Regions from separate parts of the Rhodoferax sp. LB1P47 genome, predicted to be linked through region 2. Evidence: predicted binding sites of a transcription regulator. Region 2 holds the regulator's gene; each other region holds the start of a gene.
The links. The regulator HrcA, encoded in region 2, represses chaperone genes, less so after heat shock. The targets are predictions, from matches to a motif close to TTAGCACTCNNNNNNNNNGAGTGCTAA.
Positions count from the first base shown of each region.

Region 1 (4,703 bases), on a different contig from region 2:
CTTGACCATGCCGGTGGCATCCTGCACCACGTAGGAATGCATGGCGCGTACATCGGGGCGGAGGGTGTCTAAGGGGTTTCTCATGGGGCACGCTTTGCATATCGCTGCGCCAGCACGGCGCAGACCATTAGTTGGATTTGGTGGAAGATCATCAGCGGCAGCAGCATCACGCCCACGGTGGGCGCGGCAAACAGCACCTTGGCCATGGGCACGCCGCTGGCCAGGCTCTTTTTGGAGCCGCAAAAGACGATGGTGATCTGGTCCTCTTGCGAAAACCCGAGCAGGCGGCCCAGCCGGGTGGTCAGCACCAGCACCAGGGCCAGCAGCACGCAACAGGCGGCCACCACGCCCAGTAGCACCGGCAGCGGCACCTGCGTCCACAGGCCTTCGACCACCGCCGCGCTGAACGCGGTATAGACCACCAGCAGGATCGAGCCCTGGTCCACATATTTCAATTGGGCCGCGTGTTTTTTCACGAAGCCGCCCACCCAGGGCTGCAACAGCTGCCCAGCCACAAACGGCAACATCAGCTGCGCCATGATGCGGCCCACCGCCTCCAGCCCGCCCGCGCCCGACACGCCACCCGGCACCACCAGCCAACCCACCAGCAGCGGCGTGATGAACACCCCGATCAGGCTGGAGGCCGAGGCGCTGCACACGGCTGCCGACACATTGCCACGCGCCATGGCGGTAAACGCAATCGCCGACTGCACCGTGGCGGGCAAGGTGCATAAAAACAGCATGCCCAGCGCCAGATCGGGCGTGAGCACGGCAGAAAACAGCGGCTTGAGCAGCAGCCCCAGCGCCGGAAACAACGCGAACGTGCAGCCCAGCACCAGCAAATGCAGCCGCCAGTGGCTGATGCCCGCCACCACCGCCGCCCGCGACAGCTTGGCTCCGTGCAAAAAGAACAACAACGCAATCGCCGCTGTGGTGAGCCACTCAAACCCCTGCGCCACCCCGTCCTGGGCGGGCCACAGGCTGGCCAGGGTGACCACGGCGATGAGGAGCAGGGTGAAGTCGTCGGGAAGGAAGCGGGGGCGGGTCATGGTGCGGAGATAGGTACGCTATTTTTTAGATAGCTGCTTGCGCTTATGGAATGGGCGGTAGAGGCCAATTTTATAGTGTAAGAACGGTACAACCGGTGGTTTTGCGGGCTTCCAGGTCGCGGTGGGCTTGTTGCACGTCGGCCAGGGCATAGCGCTGGCCGATGTGGATCTTGACCTGGCCACTGGCCACCACGGCGAATAAATCGTCCGCCATCGCCTGGGTGCTCTCGCGGGTGGCGATGTGGCTGAACAGGGTGGCGCGGGTCAGGTACAGCGAGCCTTTGGCGCCGAGTATGCCGGGGGCAAAAGCTGCCACCGGGCCAGAGGCGTTGCCAAAGGATGCCAGTAGGCCAAAGGGGCGCAGGCAGTCCAGCGACTTCTCAAAGGTGTCTTTGCCCACCGAGTCGTAGACCACCTTGACACCTGCGCCGCCAGTGATGTCTTTCACCCGCGCAACAAAGTCTTCTGCTGCGTAATTAATAGCATATGCCGCACCATTGGCAAGCGCCAGGGCACATTTCTCCTCTGAACCTGCGGTGCCGATCAGCTGCAAACCCAGGGCTTTGGCCCACTGGCTGGCGATCAGGCCCACGCCCCCGGCGGCGGCGTGGAACAGCACAAAGTCGCCGGGCTGCAGGCCACCCTGGGGCAGGGTTTTCTTCAGCAGGTACTGCGCGGTCAGGCCCTTGAGCATCATGGCCGCACCGGTCTCAAAGCCGATGGCATCGGGCAGCTTGCAGACACAGGTGGCAGGCATCACGCGGCGCTCGCAGTAGCTGCCGGGCGGGTTGCTGGCGTAGGCGGCACGGTCGCCGACCCGCAGGTGGCTCACGCCCTCGCCCACCGCTTCGACGATCCCGGCGGCCTCCATGCCTAGCTGCACCGGCAGGTTCTGCGGATACAGGCCGCTGCGCTGGTAGACGTCGATAAAGTTCAGGCCAATGGCGTGGTGGCGGATGCGGATCTGGCCGGGGCCGGGGTCGCCCACCTCGACTTCGGTGAGGGCCAACACTTCGGGGCCGCCGTGTTGCTGGATCTGGATGGCTTGGCTGCGCATGGGGAATAGCTCCTGAAAATAGTTCTCCCCGATCCTGCCACGCTTGCGCAGGTACAGTGCGCGGCATGCAACAACGCCTTACATTTCGCACCGCTTTACTCCTCGCCTTTGGTCCGCTGATGTGGGCTGGGAATGCCGTGGTGGGCCGCATGGTGCACACCCTGGTGCCGCCCGTCACGCTGAACTTTATGCGCTGGGCGCTGGCGTTTGCCATTTTGCTGCCGCTGGGCGGCTGGGTGCTTAAACGCGGCAGCGGGCTGTGGTCGCACTGGCGGCGTTTTGCACTCTTGGGGCTGCTGGGCGTGGGGCTGTACAACGCTTTGCAGTACATGGCGCTGCAAACCTCCAGTCCGATCAACGTGACCCTGGTGGGGGCCAGTTTGCCGATGTGCATGCTGGCGGTGGGCGCACTGTTTTTTGGGGCCCGCGTGTCGCGCCCGCAAGTGCTAGGCGCGCTGCTGTCGCTGGCCGGGGTGCTGCTGGTGCTGAGCCGGGGCGAATGGCAGCAGCTGCTGGGCTTGCGGCTGGTGCTGGGCGACATCTTCATGCTGCTGGCCACGCTGGCCTGGGCGTTTTACAGCTGGCTGCTGACCCAGCCGAAAGACCCGCCGAGCATCCGCGCCGACTGGGCGGCTTTCTTGCTGGCGCAGATCACCTTCGGCCTGCTGTGGTCGGGCAGCATGACGGCGGTGGAGTGGAGCCTGGGCGCAGCCCCCATCCAATGGGGCTGGCCACTGGCTGCCGCACTGGTGTATGTAGCTGTGGGCCCAGCGGTGCTGGCCTACCGCGCCTGGGGTGCGGGCATGCAGCGCGTGGGGCCGAATGTGGCCGGGCTGTTCATCAACCTGACACCGCTGTTTGCCACCATCCTGTCCACCGCCTTTTTGGGCGAGTGGCCGCACCTGTACCACGGCTTGGCGTTTGGGTTGATCGTGGGCGGGATTTGGGTGTCAGCACAGCGCTCCTCCCAATCGGTGTGAATCGCTGGTTTTCAAACTCCACCTCTTGAAACGTCACAACTTGCCCTTATCATTAGCACTCGTAGGGGTTGAGTGCTAGCACTGGCCCCACACCCCTTTTTTTACCGTTCCATTTTTAGGAGACTCTATGAACCTACGTCCTCTCGGCGACCGCGTGATCGTCAAGCGTATCGACAGCGAAACCAAAACCGCTTCCGGCATCGTGATTCCTGATTCGGCCGCTGAAAAGCCCGACCAAGGTGAAGTCTTGGCTGTTGGCCCCGGCAAAAAGAACGACAAGGGCGAAATCCAGGCTCTGACCGTCAAGGTCGGCGACCGCGTTTTGTTCGGCAAGTACAGCGGCCAAACCGTCAAAGTTGACGGCGACGAACTGCTGGTCATGAAGGAAGACGACCTGTTCGCGGTCGTTGAATCCAAGTAATTTTGCGGGACTGACCGACTGACGCGCGCAGCGCCCGGTCGCTCTGTCCCCAACTAGATAAATTTTTCAGGAGAAATTCTCATGGCAGCAAAAGACGTAATTTTCGGCGGCGAAGCCCGCGCACGCATGGTTGAAGGCGTGAACATTTTGGCTAACGCAGTCAAGGTGACCCTGGGTCCTAAAGGCCGTAACGTAGTGCTGGAGCGCTCGTTTGGCGCCCCTACCGTGACCAAGGACGGTGTGTCCGTGGCCAAGGAAATCGAACTCAAAGACAAGCTGCAAAACATGGGTGCGCAGATGGTCAAGGAAGTTGCTTCCAAGACCTCCGACCTGGCTGGCGACGGCACCACCACCGCGACCGTGCTGGCACAAGCCATCATCCGCGAAGGCATGAAGTACGTGGCCGCCGGCATGAACCCGATGGATCTGAAGCGCGGCATCGACAAGGCAGTGACTGCTTTGGTCGCCGAGCTGAAGAAGGCTTCCAAGGCCACCACCACCTCCAAGGAAATCGCCCAAGTCGGTTCGATCTCCGCCAACTCCGATGAATCCATCGGCAAGATCATTGCAGACGCAATGGACAAGGTTGGTAAAGAAGGCGTTATCACCGTCGAAGACGGCAAGTCGCTGGACAGCGAGTTGGACGTCGTCGAAGGCATGCAATTCGACCGTGGCTACCTGTCGCCCTACTTCATCAACAACCCAGAAAAGCAAGCCGCTTTGCTGGACAACCCGTTTGTTCTGTTGTTCGACAAGAAGATCAGCAACATCCGTGACCTGCTGCCTACGCTGGAACAAGTTGCCAAGTCCGGCCGTCCATTGCTGATCATCGCTGAAGAAGTCGATGGCGAAGCCCTGGCAACGCTGGTGGTCAACACCATCCGTGGCATCTTGAAGGTTGTGGCTGTGAAGGCTCCTGGCTTCGGCGATCGCCGCAAAGCCATGCTGGAAGACATCGCCATCCTGACCGGCGGCAAGGTTATCGCTGAAGAAGTCGGCCTGACCCTGGAAAAGGTGACTCTGGCCGATCTGGGCCAAGCCAAGCGCATCGAAGTGGGCAAAGAAAACACCACCATCATTGATGGCGCTGGTGCTGCTGCCGACATCGAAGCCCGCGTCAAGCAAGTTCGCGTGCAAATCGAAGAAGCTTCCAGCGACTACGACCGCGAAAAGCTGCAAGAGCGCGTGGCCAAGCT
Region 1 covers NZ_JBWMAU010000001.1:309,405-314,107, forward strand. Annotated here, with positions in the region: gene hisC (histidinol-phosphate transaminase) at 1-84, opposite strand, end outside; gene AC0969_RS01480 (bile acid:sodium symporter family protein) at 81-1,049, opposite strand; gene AC0969_RS01485 (quinone oxidoreductase family protein) at 1,120-2,106, opposite strand; gene AC0969_RS01490 (DMT family transporter) at 2,172-3,086, shown strand; gene groES (co-chaperone GroES) at 3,214-3,507, shown strand; gene groL (chaperonin GroEL) at 3,589-4,703, shown strand, end outside.
Region 1: groES (co-chaperone GroES) is a predicted target of HrcA. The motif match lies at 3,139-3,165, and genes of this name have one in related genera.

Region 2 (4,703 bases):
TGTTCACCCAGTACCAAGGCCACGCTGCTGACGGTGCTTTTGCCGTCGCGCTGCTTGGCCACCACCAGGTGGTGGTCGGCGCAGGCGGCGACTTGTGGCAGGTGGGTCACGGCCAGCACTTGGCGGTCGCGGCCCAGTTGCTTCATCAGGCGGCCCACGGTTTCGGCCACGGCCCCGCCGACGCCGGAATCCACCTCGTCAAAGATCAGGGTCTGTGCTGTGCCCAGCTCGCTGGTGGTGACGGCAATCGCCAAAGCGATGCGCGACAGTTCGCCGCCAGAGGCCACTTTGCCCACCGGGCGCGGTGTGCTGCCCGCATGCCCGGCGACCAGAAACTGCACTTCTTCCAGCCCGCTGGCGCTGGGCTCGGTGGTTTGCAACGCCACCTGGAACTGGCCGCCCTGCATCCCTAAGCCCTGCATGGCCAGGGTGATGGCTTTGGCCAATTTGGGGGCGGCCTGCGTGCGGGCTTTGCTGAGCGCGGAGGCCTCGGCGCGGTAGGCGGCTTGGGCTTTGCGTTCGGCGGCCTCCAGGGCGCGTGCGTCGGCGGCAGCGTCCAGCCGGGCCAGCTCGGTTTTCCAGGTTGCCAGCAGACCGGGCAGCTCAGCAGGCGTGCGCTTGTAGCGGCGGGCCAGCGACACCCATTGGGACAGGCGTTCGTCCAGTGCATCCAGCCGGGTGGGGTCGAGTTCGGTTTTACGCAGGGTGGCGTGCAGCGAATGGGCGGCATCTTCGGCCTGCGCCAAACTGGATGCCAAAACCTCTGCTAGCGCAGCGTACTCGGGCGCAATGTGCTCTTGATTGTGTAGCGCAGTGTGGGCGCGGGACAGGCCGCTGAGCGCGCCAGATTCTTCGCCCTCTAGCGCGTCGATGGCGGTTTGCACGGCATCCAGCAGGGTTTGGGCGTGGGACAGGCGGGTGTGCTCGGCGTTCAGCCCGGTCCACTCGTCGGCGCCGGGGTTGAGCTTGCCCACCTCGCCAATCTGCCAGGCCAGCCGCTCCTGCTCTTGTTGCAGCGAATCGCGTGCGGCCTGGGCATCGGCCAGGGCTTTCTGGGTGCTGCGCCACTGGGTCCACAGCCCTTCCAGCGTGCGGGTGCTGCTGCCGGCGTAGGCATCCAGCAGGCGGCGCACGGTGTCGGGGCGGGTCAGGCTTTGCCAGGCGTGCTGGCCGTGGATGTCGAGCAGCTGGTCGCCGATCTCGCGCAACTGGGTGGCGGTGGCCGGGCTGCCGTTGATCCAGGAGCGGCTTTTTCCCTGCGCGTCTACCGTGCGGCGCAGCAGCAGGTTGTCGGCTTGGTCGAACCCGGCCTGCTCCAGCCAGGCGCTGGTGGCGGGGGGGCTGTCGAATTCGGCGCTGATGTCGGCCCGGGCCGCGCCTTCGCGCACGGTGCCCGCATCGGCACGGCTGCCCAGGGCCAGTTGCAGTGCGTCGATCAGGATGGATTTGCCCGCACCGGTTTCGCCGGTGAGCACGCTGAAGCCGCTGTGCAGGTCTAGCTCCAGTTCGCGCACGATCACGAAGTCGCGCAGGGTGATACGTTTCAGCGCCATAACTTTAGGTTCCTTCGTTCCAGTGGAGTTTGCGGCGCAGGGTGTCGAAGTAGCTCCAGCCCTGGGGGTGCAGAAAGCGTGCCCGGTGTTCGGAGCGGCGCACGATGATGCGGTCGCCGTGCTGTAGCGAGGCCAAGGACTGCATGTCGAAATTCGCACTGGCATCGCGACCTGCTACTAATTCAATAGCTACTTCCGCAGCATCCGCCAGCACGATCGGCCTATTTGTTAATGTATGTGGGGCAATCGGCACCATCACCCAGCCGGGGATGGACGGGTGCATCAGCGGTCCACCCGCCGACAGAGCGTAGGCGGTGGAGCCGGTGGGTGTGGCGATGATCAGGCCGTCCGCCCGCTGGTTGGCCACCAGGCGGCCATCCACTTCCACGCGCAGCTCCAGCATGCCCGAGGTGGCCCCCCGGTTAACCACCACATCGTTCAGCGCCAGCGCGTCAAACACGCAGACACCGGCGCGCATCACGCGGGCGTGCATCAGGCTGCGGTGGTCTTCCTCGAACTTGCCGTGCAGCATAGGCAGCAAGGTGGCGGCGTAGGACTCGATCGGAATGTCGGTAATAAACCCCAGTCGCCCCTGGTTGATGCCCATCAGCGCCACCCCGTAGCAGGCCAGTTGGCGGCCAATCCCGAGCATGGTGCCGTCGCCACCGACCACCAGCCCCAGGTCGCACTGGCGGCCAATCGTGGCGATATCCAGCGCGGGGTAGCCGGTCAGGCCGGTGTTGGCGACGGTTTCCGCATCTACCACCACCTCGCAGCCCTGGCTGGTTAAAAACTGGGCAATCTCTTCCAGTATCTGGCGCGACGATGCGTTGGCTGCGTAAGTGCCCGGTGCGGCGTATTTGCCGAAGAGCGCTACGTGGCGGAATTGTGATTTCATGCACAAATTACATCACTAAAATATGGCTATGCTAGATGACCGCGCCAAGTTGTTAATGAAAGCGCTGGTCGAGCGCTATATCGCCGATGGCCAGCCCATTGGCTCGCGCACGCTCTCCAAAGCCTCGGGCCTGGACCTGTCGCCCGCCACCATCCGCAACGTGATGTCCGACCTGGAAGAGCTGGGTCTGATCGTCAGCCCGCACACCTCTGCCGGGCGTATTCCCACGGCACGCGGCTACCGGCTGTTTGTGGACACCATGCTTACCGTGCAGACCGGCCCGCTGGCCCCGCCCAAGCTGGTGGCCGAGCAACCGCAGAAAGTCATCGTCAACGCCGCCAACCTGCTGTCCAGCCTGTCGCAGTTTGTCGGCGTGGTGATGGCCCCCCGGCGCACCTCGGTGTTTCGCCACATTGAATTTTTGCGCCTGTCGGACAAGCGCTTCCTGGTCATCATCGTCTCGCCCGAAGGCGATGTGCAAAACCGCGTCATCTTCACCGAGGTGGACTACACCTCCTCGCAACTGGTCGAAGCCGCCAATTACCTGAACGGCCACTACGCAGGCCTGTCTATCGAGCAGGTGCGCGAACGCCTCAAAAACGAGGTCGAAACCCTGCGCGGCGAGATCGCCAGCCTGATGCAGGCCGCCGTCAATGCCAGTTCCGAAGCCCTGACCCGCGAGCAAGGCGATGTGGTGATCTCGGGCGAGCGCAATCTGCTGTCGGTGAGCGATTTTTCGGGCGACATGGGCCATCTGCGCCGCGCTTTCGATCTGTTCGAGCAAAAAACCCAGATCATGCGGCTGCTGGATATCTCCAGCCAAGCCGAGGGCGTGCGCATCTATATCGGCGGCGAAAGCCAGGTCGTGCCGTTTGAAGAACTCTCCATCGTCAGCGCCCCCTACGAGGTGGACGGCCAAGTCGTCGGCACCCTGGGCGTGATCGGCCCCACCCGCATGGCCTACGACCGCATGATCCAGATCGTGGACATCACCTCCAAGCTGGTCAGTAACGCGCTGAGCCACCAAAAGTAACCTGATTCGGGCACAGTAGAATGCCGGGTTGTGTGGGGCGTTAGCTCAGTTGGTTAGAGCAGAGGACTCATAATCCTTTGGTCGAGTGTTCAAGTCACTCACGCCCTACCATTTCAATGCATGCGCCCCAGAGTTCACATGGACTCTGGGGCGTTTTCGTTTTTGCCTTCATTTCGGAGGCATGAAAAGGGCACCCATGATTCTCGTAACCGGTGGCGCTGGCTACATTGGCTCCCACACCTGCGTTGAACTGCTCAATGCCGGTCTGGACGTGACAGTGTTCGACAACTTTTGCAACAGCCAACCCGAGTCGCTGGCGCGGGTGGAGCGCATCACGGGCAAAAAGCCGCGCTTGATTGAGGGCGACATCCGTGATGTGGCGGCTTTGACGGCGGCACTGCAATCCAGCGGGGCCACGGCGGTGATCCATTGCGCGGGGCTGAAGGCGGTGGGCGAGTCCGTGGCGCAGCCGCTGCGCTATTACGACAACAACGTGGTGGGCACGCTGCGCCTGCTCGAAGCGATGGGCGCGTGTGGTGTGAAGACGCTGGTGTTCAGCTCGTCGGCCACGGTGTACGGCGACCCGCAGCGTCTGCCGCTGACCGAAGACCATCCGCTCTCCGCCACCAACCCCTATGGCCGCAGCAAGCTGATGGTGGAAGACTTGTTGCGCGATCTGCACCGTAGCGACGCGTCGTGGCGCATCGGCATCTTGCGCTACTTCAATCCGGTGGGAGCGCACGAAAGTGGCCTGATTGGCGAAGACCCACGCGGCATTCCCAATAACCTGCTGCCCTTTGTGGCCCAGGTGGCCGTGGGCCAGCGGGCATTTTTGAATGTGTGGGGCGACGACTACGCCACCGCCGACGGCACCGGCGTGCGCGACTACATCCATGTGGTCGATCTGGCCGTGGGCCATTTGAAGGCGCTGGAGCGGCTGCAGGCCGTGCCCGAATTTTTGACCGTCAACCTAGGCACCGGTATTGGCTACAGCGTGCTGGACATGGTGCGGGCGTTTGAAAAAGCCAGCGGCAAGCCCGTGCCCTACCAAGTAGGCCCCCGGCGGCCCGGTGATATTGCCGCCTGCTACGCCGAACCCACTGCGGCGTTAGAGCTGCTGGGCTGGCGGGCCGAGCGGGGGCTGGAGGCGATGTGTGCCGATGCCTGGCGTTGGCAGAGTGCCAATCCCAAGGGCTTCAGCGCATAGTCTTTATGTCGT
Region 2 covers NZ_JBWMAU010000008.1:13,885-18,587, forward strand. Annotated here, with positions in the region: gene recN (DNA repair protein RecN) at 1-1,553, opposite strand, end outside; gene AC0969_RS10805 (NAD kinase) at 1,558-2,451, opposite strand; gene hrcA (heat-inducible transcriptional repressor HrcA) at 2,480-3,484, shown strand; tRNA gene AC0969_RS10815 (tRNA-Ile) at 3,519-3,595, shown strand; gene galE (UDP-glucose 4-epimerase GalE) at 3,681-4,691, shown strand; gene AC0969_RS10825 (multidrug effflux MFS transporter) at 4,695-4,703, opposite strand, start outside.

Region 3 (4,703 bases), on a different contig from region 2:
CAAACCGCCATGCCCACCGGCCCGGTCACCCACGGCAAGGCCTGGGTGGAGATGGTCCACCGCTATCTGGCCACCTCGGTCGGCGTGTTGATTTTGACGCTGGCCATCGCCAGCTGGTGGGCCCGCCGACAAGATGCCGCCATCAACCCCTGGTGGCCCACCTTCACCCTGGTGTGGGTCTGCGTGCAGGGCGCGTTTGGCGCGCTCACTGTCACCATGAAGTTGTTTCCGGCCATCGTCAACCTGCATTTGGTGGGCGGGCTGGTGCTGCTGGCCTTGCTGTGTGCGCAGGCCGTCGGGGGCACGCGGCGCAGCCGGATGTCGGCTGCCGTCGGGCTGGCTTGTGTGCTGCTGGCCGTGCAGATCGTGCTGGGCGGCTGGGTCAGTACCAATTACGCGGTGCTGGCCTGCGACACCTTTCCGCTGTGCCACGGTAGTTGGTGGCCGGTGATGGATTTCCGCCAGGGTTTCCAGATCTGGCGGCCTTTGGGGCAACTGCAAGACGGCAGCTACCTCAGCTTTGCCGGGCTTACCGCCATCCATTACGCGCACCGGCTGATGGCCTATGCGGTACTGGCCGTGCTGGCCTGGGCGGCCTGGCGCTTGCACCGTAGCCCGGTGACCCGGCGGCAGGCGCGCTGGTTGGCGGGGCTGACGCTCCTACAGTTCGCCACCGGCCTCAGCAATGTGGTGCTGGGCTGGCCGTTGCTGGCCGCCGTGGCCCATACCGGCGGTGCCGCCGCCCTGGTGGTGGTGCTGACCTGGGCCGCTTGCGTCCAGCGCACTGCTTCCGTTCTACCTTCGAGATTGTCCGTATGAGTTCTGCCCAAGCCACCGCACCCAACCCCACCAGCCTGCCGTCGCGGCTGCGCCAGTTCAACGCGCTGACCAAGCCGCGCGTGATCCAGCTCATCGTGTTTTGTGCCTTGATCGGCATGGTGCTGGCCGTGCCCGGCGTGCCCACCTGGGATGAAGTGCGGCGCGGCCTGATCGCCTGCTTTGGCATCTGGCTGGTGGCCGGGGCCGCCGCCGCGTTCAATTGTTTGGTGGAAAAAGGCATCGACTCCCGCATGAAGCGCACCGCCTGGCGGCCCACCGCCCGCAATGAGCTGCAAGACTGGCAAACCCTGCTGTTCTCGGCCCTGCTATGTCTGGCCGGTTCGGTGCTGCTGTACGTGTGGGTCAACCCGCTGACCATGTGGCTGACCTTTGCCACCTTTGTGGGCTACGCCGTGGTCTACACCATGATCTTGAAGCCGCTGACCCCGCAAAACATCGTCATCGGCGGGGCCTCGGGGGCCATGCCGCCAGTGCTGGGCTGGGCCGCCATGACCGACAACGTCGGCCCCGAGGCGCTGATTCTGTTTTTGATCATCTTCCTGTGGACCCCGCCGCACTTTTGGGCGCTGGCCCTGTACCGTGTGGAGGACTACCGCAAATCCGGCCTGCCCATGCTGCCGGTGACGCATGGCAACGAGTTCACCCGCTTGCAGGTGTTTCTGTACACCCTGGTGCTGTTCGCGGGCTGCCTGATGCCCTTTATCTACGGCATGAGTTCCTGGCTGTACCTGGCCGTGGCGGTGGTGCTGAGCCTGGGCTTTTGCGGTTATGGCTTTGCGCTGTGGCGCAATTACTCGGATGCGCTGGCGCGCAAAACCTTCCGTTTTTCACTCATCCACCTCAGCGTGCTATTTGCCGCGCTGCTGGTAGACCACTATCTGCTGTGACCATGTTGAAACGAAATGCTCTTAAATTAATAGCTACTAGCGCAGTTGCTATATGCGCTAGCGGCCTATTTGTTGCTTGTTCTGAGCCTGCGGCCAAGTTTGCCGCCATTGACTTGACCGGGGCCGACTACGCCAAAGACTTCCAGCTCACCGACCACAACGGCCAGCCGCGCAGCATCCAGGACTTTGCGGGCAAGCTGGTGGTGCTGTTTTTTGGCTACACCCAGTGCCCGGACGTGTGTCCCACCACCATGGCCGAGCTGGCCGAGGTCAAAAAATCGCTGGGTGCGGATGGCGACAAGCTGCAAGCCATCTTCGTCACGGTAGACCCGGCCCGCGATACGCCCGAGGTGCTGAAGGCCTACATGGCCAACTTCGACCCGAGCTTCCTGGCGCTGATCCCCACGCCCGAACAATTGGCCAAAGTGGCCAAAGACTACAAGGCCTATTACAAGCAAGTGCCGGGCTCCACGCCCACCAGCTACACGATGGACCATTCGGCGGGCAGCTACGTCTATGACACGCAGGGCCGGTTGCGCCTGTACGCCCGCTACGGTGGCGGCGCGGTGGCGCTGACCGGGGATTTGAAGCTTTTGCTGAAACAGAAGACGTAAAAAAGGGACCGCGAGGTCCCTTTTTTCATGCTGCCGATCTAATGGTCAGGCGTATTCAGCCAGCGACTTTTTCATCTTCTTCATGGCCGCCGTTTCGATCTGGCGAATCCGCTCGGCGCTGACACCGTAGACCGCTGCCAGGTCGTGCAGCGTCATGCCGCCCGAGCCGTCGTCGGCCACCTTCAACCAGCGCTCTTCCACAATCCGGCGGCTGCGCTCGTCCAGGCCGTCCAGGGCGCTTTGGATGCCGTCGCTGGCCAAGTAGTCGCGGTCGCGAGCTTCCAGCAGGGCGGTGGGCTCCTGGTGGGTGTCGGCCAGGTAGGCGATGGGGCCGAAGCTGTCTTCGCCGTCATCGCCCGGGCCCGGGTCCAGCATCACGTCGCCGCCTGACAAACGGGTTTCCATCTCGATCACGTCTTCCCGCTTCACCTTGAGCAGGGTGGCCATGGACTCGATTTCCGACTCGCTCAGTGTTTCGCGGTGCGTACCGGCATTGGCTGCGGCAGATTCGGACTTGAAACCCTGCTTCATCGACCGCAGGTTAAAGAACAGCTTGCGCTGCGCCTTGGTGGTGGCCACCTTGACCATGCGGCAGTTCTTCAGGATGTACTCGTGCATCTCGGCCTTGATCCAGTGCAGCGCGTAGCTCACCAGACGCACGCCCTGGTCGGGGTCGAAGCGCTTGACGGCCTTCATCAGGCCGACGTTGCCTTCCTGGATCAGGTCGCCGTGGGGCAGGCCGTAGCCCAGGTACTGGCGGGCCACAGACACGACGAGGCGCAGGTGCGACATCACCAGTTTCCCGGCGGCATCTACATCGTTGTCGTTTTTGAGCTGGCGGGCAAACTGCTGCTCTTGCTCTAGCGTGAGCATGGGCATGCGGTTAACGGCCGAAATATAAGCATCGAGGTTGCCTAGCGGCGGCACCATCGCCCAGGGATTGGGGGCGGCCAGCGCGGAGGACATCGTTCCAGTTTGAAGGTTCATACCAGATTCCTTTTCTCTAAGCGGCAATACTAGCACTCTATAGTCGCGAGTGCTAAGCGCGCTTCATTGCACTTGTAATAGAGGATATTCCCGTAGGATGATGGATTATTGCTATAAATTAAATAGCTACTAGCGCATATTAAATAAGCGCTAGAGGCTGATTTAATGCTTAAAAATGGCCTCGTCCAGCACCTCCACCCAGTGGCGCACCGGGGTGGCCGTGCCGCTTTGCAGGTGCTGGATGCAGCCGATATTGGCCGACACGATCACCTGTGCGCCCAGCGGCTCCAGGTGGTGTAGCTTGCGGTCGCGCAGCTGGGTCGCGAGCGTGGGTTGCAGCACCGAGTACGTGCCCGCCGAGCCGCAGCACAAATGGCTTTCCGACCCCGCTATCTGCACGGTAAAGCCCAGTGCGCCCAAATGTGCCTCCACCCCGCCACGCAGCTTTTGGCCGTGTTGCAGCGTGCAGGGCGGGTGGAAGGCCAGTTGGGTGACGGCTTCGGGCTGCACCTTGTCGCGCAAGGCCTCCACCAGACCGGGGAGCAGCTCGCTCAGGTCGCGGGTCAGTTCGCTGATCAGCGTGGCTTTATGGGCGTAGGCCGGGTCGGCAGCCAGGGCGTGGCCGTAGTCTTTGACCATCACGCCACAGCCGCTGGCGTTCATCACAATCGCCTCGGGTTGGTGGGCTTGCAGCAGCGGCCACCAGGCATCGATGTTGCGGCGCATGTCGTCCAGGCCACCGGTGTGGTCGCCTAGGTGGCTGCGCAGCGCACCGCAGCAACCGGCCTTGTCTGCCACCAGGGTCTGTATGCCTGCCGCGTCCAGCACGCGGGCGGTGGCGCTGTTGATGTTGGGCATCATGGCCGGTTGCACGCAGCCGGTCAGTAGCAGCACCTTGCGTGCGTGGGTGCGGGTGGGCCAGGGCTTGGCGGGGGTGGCTGCGGGCACTTTGTTCTTCAGTACTTTGGGCAGCAGCGGGCGCAGGGCCTGGCCCACCTGCATGGCCGGGGCGAACAGCGGCGAGGTCAGGCCTTCCTTGAGCACCCAGCGGGCGGCTTTTTCGATGGCGGGGCGCTCCACCTTGGCATCGACGATGCGCCGCCCGATGTCTACCAGTGCTCCGTATTCCACGCCGCTGGGGCAGGTGGATTCGCAGTTGCGGCAGGTCAGGCAGCGGTCCAGGTGCTGCTGGGTGCTGCGGGTCACTTCCGCGCCTTCCAGCACCTGCTTCATTAAATAAATGCGGCCGCGCGGGCCGTCCAGCTCGTCGCCCAGCAGCTGGTAGGTAGGGCAGGTGGCGGTGCAGAAGCCGCAGTGCACGCATTTACGCAGAATCGCCTCGGCGGCTTGGCCGTCGGCGGTGTCTTTGAATTCG
Region 3 covers NZ_JBWMAU010000001.1:564,710-569,412, reverse strand. Annotated here, with positions in the region: gene AC0969_RS02700 (COX15/CtaA family protein) at 1-819, shown strand, start outside; gene cyoE (heme o synthase) at 816-1,727, shown strand; gene AC0969_RS02690 (SCO family protein) at 1,730-2,341, shown strand; gene rpoH (RNA polymerase sigma factor RpoH) at 2,387-3,328, opposite strand; gene glcF (glycolate oxidase subunit GlcF) at 3,491-4,703, opposite strand, start outside.
Region 3: rpoH (RNA polymerase sigma factor RpoH) is a predicted target of HrcA. The motif match lies at 3,358-3,384, and genes of this name have one in related genera.